Regions from separate parts of the Kitasatospora sp. NBC_00458 genome, predicted to be linked through region 2. Evidence: riboswitches for the same ligand, from Rfam matches in the RefSeq annotation. Region 2 holds a riboswitch; each other region holds the start of a gene.

Region 1 (3,238 bases), 2.0 Mb from region 2:
AACAACCGGCAGCCGTTCACGATCCAGGTCGTGCAGACCGCCTGAGACCGCCCGCCCCGGCCGGGGCGGGCGGTCTCCACGGACGCCGGGTTCCCGTCCGGACGGCTTTGCAAAGTGTCACTTTGCAAAGTGCCGTCCGCCGGGTCGGCGTCCTCGCGGGCACGTCCTCGCGGGCACGTCCTCGCGGGCACGTCCTCGCGGGTACGACCTAGCGGTAGACCCGGACGTAGTCCGCGGCGAAGGTGATCGGCGCAGTGCCCTGGGGCGCGGGGTGGTACTGCCCCGCGCTCAGGGACAGGTTGAGGATCAGGTACGCGGACCAGTCGGTGCCGACGCCCTTGCCGTCCGAGAAGACCTTGACCCCGTTGACGTACCAGTCCACGGACGTGGCGCCGTAGTGGGTGCCGATGGTGACCCAGCCGTCCTTCGAGATCGCCTTGGCGTCCGTGTAGTACAGGTGGCCGGGCTTGACGTGGTTGGTCAGCTCCAGCAGGTTCGGGTTGTCGGGGTGGTACTCGAAGGTGTCGATCTCCCCGTTGCCGTTCTTCCAGGTCCAGAGCGCCGGCCAGGCGCCGGTGCCGGCGGGGAGCTTGACCCGGGTCTCGGCGTAGTCGCCGGTCTTCACCTGGAAGCCCTCGCTGGAGTACTCGGTGGTGAGCAGTCCGGTGTCCCAGGACTGCTTGCCGTTCTCCAGCTTGTTGGCGCCCGGCTTGGCGGTGAAGGTGGCGGCGCCGCCCGAGACGGTGACGTTGTTCTTGTTCAGCCAGTCGAGCTTGTTGTCGTCCGGGTTGTGGTTGCCGTAGTGGTAGGCGCTGCTGCGGTCGCCGGTCCAGCGGGAACCGTAGGCGACGGGGCCGCTGAACTCGTCCGACCAGGTCAGCTTCTTGCCCGCGACGGGGGCGCCGGTGGCGGGCGGCGTGGTCGGCGTCGGGGTGGGGGTCGGCGTCGGGGTGACGGCGGAGGAGACCACGAGCTGGCGGGAGGGCAGGTTGTGCCAGGCGCCGCCGAGGTCCTGCCAGAAGCCGAACTGGGTGTAGGTGCCGGCCGCCAGGGTGCGCGAGCCGGTGGTGATCGACAGGCCGCTCGGGCAGATCTGCGCGTTGCTCGCGCTGCCGGGGAAGTCGAGGTTGCGGCCGGCCGCGTCACGGATGCCGACCCCGACGGTCTTGGCCGTGAAGCAGGCCGAGGAGTGGACGCTCAGCGACGCGGCCGAGGCCTTGCCGGCGACCATCGCGGCCGGGGTGAGGCCGTCCTGGGTGACGGTGGGCGCGGCCGCGGCGGGCGCGGTGGCGGCCTGGGCACCGGTGAGGGCCGGGACGCCGAGCAGGCCGGCGCCGGTGACGGCGAGCGCTCCGGTGACGGCCAGGGCGGCGGTGCGGCCCCGGTGGGAGGGGCGGGCGTGGCGGGGCGCGTGGCGCCGGGCAGGCTGCTGCTGCGGGGCAGTGGGCATGGCTTGGTCCTCTGCGACGCCTGCGAGGTGAGCTGTCGGGTTCGGGCTGAGGTTGCCCGGCCGCCTGTGGAGCGGCTTCACCCCTAGCCTCGGTCCGGGGCGCGGGGGCGCACGGACCGGGGCACTGACCTTGGGTCCCCCGCTCCCGTCCGCTGTGGTGCTCGGGTGCCGGCCGGCGGGTGGACAGGACTCGGCGTCCCGACGGCGGGAGTCCGCTGACAGCGGACGCCCCTGCAGGCTAGGCAGGCCGTCGGGGGCCGGACAACTCCGTACGGGCGGTTGTCGCGCAGGTCACAGGCCGGGCCGCGCGGATGATCAACGTGCCTGCGGAGTTGATCAGTTGGCGCGGCCGCTCCGGCCCGCACCCCCGCCGGGGCGGGTTCCGGCCCCGGCGGGGCCCCGTTCGCGCGGCCCGGAGGGTCCGGCGGGCCCGGGAGCCCGGTGCGCCCGGCGGAACGGGGAGCCGGGTGGGGCCGGACCGGGTGGGGCCGCCGCGGGTCCGGCGCGGGCACCGGTCCGCAGGCTGTCGCCCGATGCCCGAGTACGCCGCGAAAGACGGGGCAGTCGGATAGGTTGGAGATCCAACCCGTGCCGGAACCGTCCGGACACACCGAGTACCGCATGAGAGACGAGGACCAGCCCCACCATGACCGCCCCCCTGCCCGGCTTCGCCGGCCGCACCTTCCTGTTCCAGGTCGACAACGGCGCGGCCTTCCGCAACGCCTACTCGGCCGACGGCAAGCGGCTGCGCTGGGAGGGCCTCGGCGAGTCGGCCGGTCAGTGGGAGGACGTCGCCCTGCACGTCGCCGAGGTCGGGCCGCAGGTGTACTTCGTCAGCTGGACCGAGCAGAGCGGCATCACCGTCAGCCACGTCATGGACCTCGGCCGGATGACGGTCCGCGCGTTCTGGACGTACGAGGGCGAGGGCGGCCGGGTCGGCGAGCTGCACACCGGCACGCTGCAGTCCGTGGCCTGAGGCCCGTCGGGCCGGTCCCCCGAGGTGCGGGCCGGTCCCCCGAGGTGCCGGCCGGGACCGGTCAGACCGGCTGGTCGGACGACCGGCCCGGCACCACCAGGCGCTGGGAGATCCACTCCAGCGAGGACGGGAGCAGCTTGCTCCAGGTCTCGAAGTTGTGGCCGCCGGTCTCCAGCATGCTGTAGGAGACCTTCATCGGGCTGCGCACGGCGGCCACGAACGCCTCCGTCTCGCGCCGGTAGTTGCCGTCGCCCTCCTTGGTGCCGGCCAGCAGGACGGCGACCCCGGGCTGCGGGAGGTTCTTGAGGCGCCACATCAGGTCCGCCTCGTTGCGCCGCTGCTCGCTGCCCTTGAAGAGGTCCCCGGTGGTCGGGTCCTCCGCGGCCTGGTAGTAGCCGGAGAGCGAGACGGCGGTCGGGTAGACCTCCGGGTGGCGCATGGCCAGCTTGAGCGCGCAGTAGCCGCCGGTCGAGTTGCCCATGAACGCCCACGCCCGCGGGTCGGCGGAGACCCGGTAGGTCGCCTGGATCGCCGAGGGCACGTCCTTGGTGAAGTACGTCTCGGACTGGGCGCCGCCCGGGATGTCCTCGCACTCGGTGTCCTGCGGCAGTGCGGGCGAGGGGCGGACCAGCACCAGCACGGTCGGCTGCATCCGGCCCTCCTGGAGCAGCTTGAGCGCCGCGCCCGGGTAGTTCAGCCGGGTCACCAGGTTCTTGGCGATGCCGGGGAAGCCGGTGCTGACGACCAGTGCGGGGAACTGCGTCTGCTCGTACTCCGGCTGGAAGTACTGCGGCGGCAGGTAGACGTAGCCC
Region 2 (3,238 bases):
CCTCGGTCCCGTCTCAGCGTGTGGCACTGCTACCCACCGGTAGTTCACCTGGTTGACCCACGGGGAGGGGCCGGATCCGGACGAAGGGGGACGAGACCGGCCGGCCCCGCCCCCCTGCCGCCGGTCCGTCGACCGGACGGCCCGGCCCGGTCGAACCGGCCCGGCCCGAACGGACGGAGCGGGCCGGACGGACCGTGCGGGCCGGACGGAGCGGACCGGCATCAGCCGAGGGTCAGCACCTGGCCGGGGACGATCAGGTCCGGGTCGCCGCCGACCGTGCCGCGGTTGCCGTCGTACAGCGCCTGCCAGCCGCCGGAGACGCCCTGGCCGGCGGCGATGCCGGCGAGCGTGTCACCGGCCTGGACGGTGTAGCCGTGGCCGGCGCGCTGCTGGGCGGCCGGAGCGCTCTGGGCGGCCGGGGCACTCTGGGCGGCGGCCGGGGCGGCGTACTGCTGGTAGACGCTCTGGTGGCTGGTCCAGTACCAGGCGCCGTTGTTCTGGTACCAGAACACCTTCGCGTCGGCGTCCCAGCCGGCCTTGCCGGCGAACGACGGGGCCTGCGCGTTCTGCTGCACCTGCGGCTGGGCCTGCTCGGCGCGCTGCTGCACGTACTGCTCGGCCTGCGGCTTCGGGGCCTGCTGCTGCGGCTGGGCCTGCGGCTTGGGGGCGGCGTGCTTCGGGGCCTGCTGCGGCTGCTGGGCGGGCTTCGGCGTCTCGGGCTTCGGCGAGGCGTGCTTCGGCGCCGTCGGCTGCTGGGCCGCCGGCTTGGCGTCCGCCGAGGAGTCCGCCGAGGTGTCGACCGACGCCGGGGCGCCGCCCTTGCTCAGACCGGCCTTCTTGGAGCAGACCGGCCAGGCGCCCGGGCCCTGCGAGGCGAGGACCTTCTCCGCCACCGAGATCTGCTGCGCCTTGGAGGCCTGGTTGGCCTGCGGCGCGTACGCGGTGCCGCCGAACGCCTTCCAGGTGCTGGAGGTGAACTGCAGGCCGCCGTAGAAGCCGTTGCCGGTGTTGATGCTCCAGTTGCCGCCCGCCTCGCACTGGGCGACGGCGTCCCAGGTGGAGACCGGGGCGGCGGAGGCGCCGGTGGCGCTGAGGATCGGCATCGCCAGGCCGACGCCGGCGACACCGGCTACGGCGATGGCCTTCTCGGTCTGGGTGCGACGACGGTGACGGCCGTTTCCAACGAACAGCATGAAGGTCCCTCTCCGCACGCCTGCGAGGTGAGCTGTCGGGTTCGGACCGGGAGGTGGCCCGGCCGCACGAGGCGGCTTCACCCCAAGCCGTGGGGACGGCAACAAACCTGGTTCCCCCGCCCCTGCCCAGGGTCTGGTCGGTTTCCCGGGGCACGGCGGGCAGGACTCGGCGTTCCGTGCTCGGGGCTCGCAGCTGCGAACTCCAGGGAGAGTAGACAGATCCGCGGAGCAATCACAAGCTCATATCGTCGGTATCACACGGAAATCACGTCAGGCGATCGATTGCCCACCAACAGAGGCGCTATGTCCGGGTTGATGGTGGTTCAACCCACGCACAGAGGCGCGCCGGAGACCCGCCGTCAGCGTGTCGCGGGCCGGGTCAGCCGACAGCCGGAGTGTCGGCGGAAGGTCCGGTAGGAGCCTCCGTGGGCGCTTTCTCCGGGGTGAATTCCACCGGAAGTTCACGAAGTCCACGCATGATCAGACCACCGCGCCACCGCAGGTCCCCGGGACTGCCCGCGAGCCGCAGATCGGGCAGCCGGGTGAGCAGGGTGGCCAGCGCGGCCCTCCCCTCCAACCGGGCCAGCGGGGCGCCGATGCAGTAGTGGATGCCGTGCCCGAAGCCCAGGTGCGGGTTGTCCGCGCGCGCCAGGTCGAGGGTGTTCTCGTCGGCGAACCGCGCCGGATCGCGGTCCGCCGCCGCGAGCACCACCAGCACCGGGTCACCGACCGGGATCTCCACTCCGCCGATGGTCAGTGGGCTGGTCGCGAACCGCCAGGTCGCCAGCTCCACCGGCCCGTCGTAGCGGAGGAGTTCCTCGATCCCGGTCTCCAGCAGACCGCTCTCGCCCCGGGCGATCGAATCCTGGAGCAGCGCCCGCTGCCCCTGGTTGCGCAGCAGCGCGTAGGTGCCGTTGCCGATCAGGTTGACGGTCGTCTCGAACCCGGCGAAGAGCAGGATGAAGGCCATCGCCGCGGCCTCGTTCTCGGTGAGGTGCTCACCGTGGTCGCTGGCCCGGATCAGCCCGGAGATCAGGTCGTCCCCGGGGTCCGCCCGCTTGCGGTGGATCAGCTCCGCCAGGTACGCGCGCATCCTCTTCACCGCGCGCCCCACGCCACCGCGCTGACCACCGCCGTGCCGGATCATCATCCCGGCCCAGTCCCGGAAGTCGTCCTGGTCCTCCGGCGGCACCCCGAGCATGTCGCAGATCGCGTAGATGGGGAGCGGGAAGGCGAACTCGTGGATGAGGTCGGCGCTCCCGCGCTGCGCGAAGCCGTCGATCAGCCGGTCGGTCAGCTGCTGCACCCGGGGCTCGAAGGCCGCCACCCGGCGCGGCGTGAACGCCTTCGACACCAGGCGGCGCAGCCGGGTGTGGTCCGGCGGGTCGATGTTCAGCAGGTGCGTCATCAGGTCGGCCTGGCGCTCCCCCGGGATGCCCACCCGGCCGGTGCGGTGCGCCTGCCCGCTGTGGTGCACCGGGTTCTTCGAGAGCCGGCCGTCCGCCAGCGCCTGCCGGGCGTCCGCGTACCGCGTCACCAGCCACGCCTCCACCCCGCTCGGCAGGGTGGTGCGGTGCACCGGCTCGTGCTCCCGGAGCCAGGCGTACGCCGGGTACGGGTCGGCGGCGAACTCCCAGGTGAAGAGCGGAGGGCGGTCGGAGGCGGGCTGAACTGGCATGGGAGGACGGTATCCCGGGTGTACTCCGGACCCGGGAGGCGTGAGCCTGGTCACCTGAGGGGTATTCCCTGTTGCGGGGGGTCAGGACGTGCCTACGATCCTCCGCAAGATGTCCGTGGGCGCCGGTGCGGAGCCGCCCACAGGGAGGAGCAACACCATGCGGGTCACCGGTTCGGTCGTCGTGATCGCAGTACTCAACGGCGGGTCGGGGGCCGACCTCGCCCGCAGGTTCACGGCCGCCGGAGCCGCCGGGCTCCTCATCGCCGACCAGCAGGTCGGCATCGCCGAGGACCTCGCGACGGAGCTCGACCGACCGGGCTGTCCGGTCGTCGGCGTCTGCGGCGACATCCGCCGCCCCAGCGACGTC
Region 3 (3,238 bases), 400 kb from region 2:
AGTTCCGGCTTCGAGAAGTCGGGGTCCTTGGATCCCATCACGACCAGCGCCGGGCACCGCACGGCGGCGGTCCAGCCGGTGGGCGCGGAGTCCCCCCGGACGTAGCCGCGGGTGGCGGCCTTCCGGCCGGGGGTGCGCATCGCGGCGACCAGCCCGTCCACGTAGGCGTCGTGGTCGGCGGGCTTGACCGTCGGGTAGGCGAACCTCCGCTGGTACAGGCCCCAGAAGGCCGGCGAGTGGACCAGCAGGGCGCCCATCGCGCCGACCACCGCGCGCTGGAGGGCGTTCGGCGGCGGGTTCTCCACGAAGGCGTCCAGCAGGACGATGCCGGCGACCCTCCCGGGGGCGTCCCCGGCGACCTTCACCACCGAGGCGCCGGTGTACGAGCTGCCGGCCAGGACGGCCCGGTCGATGCCGAGGTGGTCGAGCAGGGCGATCGCGTCGCGGGCGATCGCGGCGGGCGAGTAGTCGTCCCAGGCGATCGAGGACTCGCCGAAGCCGCGCAGGTCCATGGTGACCACCCGGCGGCCGGCGGCGGTCAGCAGCGGCCGCAGGTGCCGGTACGCGGCCCGGCTGTCGAGCATCCCGGGGAGCAGGAGGACGGGGGCGCCCTCGCCGTGGCCGGAGTCGTCGAACGCGATCCGGCCGCCGGGAAGGTCGAGGTGGCGGGTGGCGGGGGCGGTGCCGGTCATGGTGGGCCTCCTCGGTCCGCCGCGGGCGGGGTGCCGCGCGGGTTCGGGTCGTCGGCGTGTGCCGATAGCCATAAAGCTAAGGCTAATAGCCTTAGCCGTCAAGCTATCGACAGCTGTCGACGGCGGTCCGAGGCGGCCGGCCCGATGGGATCCCCCGGGCGGTCCCGGCGGCGGACCCGCCTCAGACTCCCTCCACCTTGAACGGGTCGTGCTCGGCCAGCAGCTTGTCCAGTCGGGCCTGGTCGACCCGGGTGACCAGGTCGGTGGACTCCTGGCGGTCCCGGATCACCTTGGCCAGCGTGAACGCGGAGGTGACGGTGTAGAGCAGGCCGAGGCCGAGGAAGGCCCGGGTCCAGGCCCCGACCGGGAGGTAGGCGATCCCGACGGCGAGGGCGACGGCGGAGACGGCGAAGGACAGCACGGCCTGGACGTAGTACGCGGCCGTGGTGCGGGACTGCATCGGTGCGCTCATGGCGCCAGGATGGCCGCGCCGGCGCCGGCCGCACATGAGTAGGAGTACTCAGATGGGGGGCCGTTCGTTGACGTCCTATCACGTTCGGTAGTGTCAGTTGTCGTCAATCGTCCTAAAACGCCCATCGGGCCGCGTGGTGCCCGGCCGTATCCTGTCGTCCTCAACGGATGGCTTGGAATCGGGGGCCTCTCGGATTAACGTTTGATAACGCAGCGCGGTCCCCAACGCCGTACCCAGACGGCACCGTGCGCCGTCGCTTAATCCCGCCGGTCGGCCCACGGGCAGGCCAGGGAGCCGGGGAACCACGTTCCTTGGGGTGAATCGGCCGGGCCCAGGCCCAGCCGTAGGAGACCTTCCTGCTCCGAACCCGTCAGCTAACCCGGTAGGCGCGAAGGAAGGAAAGGAGCGCGCCTCCGTGGCGTCGACGCACACCCCGGCACACCCGTCCGGCCCCTCTGCCGGCACCCAGCTGCTCGACCACCCCCGCCCCGCGGCCCACCAGGGCCCGTACGGCGGCCCGGCCGACGAGACCGCCCCGGTCGCCGAGACCAACCGGCACCGGATGCCCCGTCAGACCCGCGGAACCGCTCCGCTGCTCGGCGTCACCGCCGTCGCCGCCACCCTGGGCGCCACCGGCTTCGCCTCCGCGACCCCGGCCGCCGCGCCCGCCGTCGAGACGCCGGACGAGGCCCCGGTCGCCCTCTCCGCCGACCCCGGCCTCGCCCTCGCCGCCCGGATCCAGCAGCAGGCCGACAGCCAGCGCACCGCCGCCGAGGAGACCGCCCGGGTGCAGGCCGCCCAGGAGGCCGAGGCCAAGCGCGCCGCCCAGGTCGCCCAGCAGGCGCAGGCCAAGCGCGTCGCCGAGGAGGCCGAGAAGGCCAAGCTCGCCGCCATCAACCTCCCGGTGCGCGACTACCGGCTCTCCGCCCACTACGGCCAGAGCGCCCGCTACTGGGCCCACCTGCACACCGGCCTGGACTTCGCCGCCGACACCGGCACCGCCGTCTACGCCGTCGGCCAGGGCACCATCACCTCGGCCGGCTGGGCCGGCTCCTACGGCTACCGGATCGTCGAGACCCTGCCCGACGGCACCGAGATCTGGTACTGCCACCTCTCCTCGATCATCAAGGGCTCCGGCAAGGTCGTCCCCGGCCAGCAGATCGGCAAGGTCGGCGCCACCGGCAACGTCACCGGCCCGCACCTGCACGTCGAGGTCCGTCCCGGCGGCGGCGCCCCGGTGGACCCGGAGAGCTGGTTCGAGCAGCGCGGCGTCACCCCCTGACCACCCCTCCGGTCACCCGCTGACCGCCCTCCGGTCCCCGCCGCCGCCCCCGGCGGCGGGCGCCGGGCAGTGCACGACGCCGAGGAGCCCCGGCCCGGTCCACCGAGGACCGGACCGGGGCTCCCGCGCACCCGTCACGCCCCGGGCCGCCCCGCCGCCGGCTCCTGCGGCGAAACCCCCGCCGCGTCCGCCGGCGCGTCCTCCGCCGCGTCCTCCGGCGCCGGATCGCCCCACTGCCGCTCGTCGTCCCACTGCCGCTCGTCCCACGCTTCGTCCGAGGACCCGTCCCACGCTTCGTCCGACGGCTCCTCCGGCAGCCCCGCCAGGTACGCGTCGATCTCCGCCTGCCCCGGCTCCGGCGCCAGCTCCGGGAACTCCTCCACCAGCAGCCGCGGCAGCCCCGGCACCGTCCACTCCCCGGCCAGCTCCAGCGCCGCCACGACCGCGGCCTCCTCGAACGCCCCGTAGTCCCCGGACAGCTCCGCCGGCATCGGCCGGCCCAGCGCGTTCAGCGCCGCCAGGTTCCGGTAGCTGCGCTCCATCAGCCCCTGCTCCAGCAGCCGCCGCGCACCGTCCGTGGCCATCCCGACCGCCAGCTCCCTGGTCCCGCCGCCCCAGCCCCCGTCCTCCACCGGGTCCAGCGTGCCGTCCTCCTCCAGCGCCGCGAACGCCGCCAGCCGCTCCTCCTCCGCCAGCCCGCCGAACGCCTCCAGCCAGGACCGCACCGCCGCCTCGTCGGCGGTGTCCACCCCGGCCGCACGCAGCAGCAGCGCGTACAGCCGCGGCCAGGTC

Evidence for each region. A riboswitch is a leader RNA that binds a small molecule or an ion and turns the genes downstream of it on or off. The one in region 2 is predicted to bind cyclic di-AMP.
Region 1: linked by a shared signal. The riboswitch ahead of OG550_RS30055 (glycoside hydrolase family 16 protein) and the one ahead of OG550_RS22245 (LysM peptidoglycan-binding domain-containing protein) in region 2 are both predicted to bind cyclic di-AMP.
Region 3: linked by a shared signal. The riboswitch ahead of OG550_RS20580 (M23 family metallopeptidase) and the one ahead of OG550_RS22245 (LysM peptidoglycan-binding domain-containing protein) in region 2 are both predicted to bind cyclic di-AMP.

Annotation. Positions count from the first base shown of each region.
Region 1 is NZ_CP107904.1:7,365,380-7,368,617, reverse strand. It holds gene OG550_RS30060 (hypothetical protein) at 1-45, shown strand, start outside; gene OG550_RS30055 (glycoside hydrolase family 16 protein) at 209-1,450, opposite strand; cyclic di-AMP (ydaO/yuaA leader) riboswitch at 1,474-1,542, opposite strand; gene OG550_RS30050 (phenolic acid decarboxylase) at 2,097-2,426, shown strand; gene OG550_RS30045 (alpha/beta hydrolase) at 2,488-3,238, opposite strand, start outside.
Region 2 is NZ_CP107904.1:5,336,269-5,339,506, reverse strand. It holds gene OG550_RS22245 (LysM peptidoglycan-binding domain-containing protein) at 222-1,193, opposite strand; cyclic di-AMP (ydaO/yuaA leader) riboswitch at 1,195-1,342, opposite strand; gene OG550_RS22240 (cytochrome P450 family protein) at 1,573-2,871, opposite strand; gene OG550_RS22235 (SDR family NAD(P)-dependent oxidoreductase) at 3,029-3,238, shown strand, end outside.
Region 3 is NZ_CP107904.1:4,939,798-4,943,035, forward strand. It holds gene OG550_RS20570 (alpha/beta fold hydrolase) at 1-692, opposite strand, end outside; gene OG550_RS20575 (YiaA/YiaB family inner membrane protein) at 874-1,164, opposite strand; cyclic di-AMP (ydaO/yuaA leader) riboswitch at 1,409-1,567, shown strand; gene OG550_RS20580 (M23 family metallopeptidase) at 1,580-2,446, shown strand; gene OG550_RS20585 (hypothetical protein) at 2,581-3,238, opposite strand, start outside.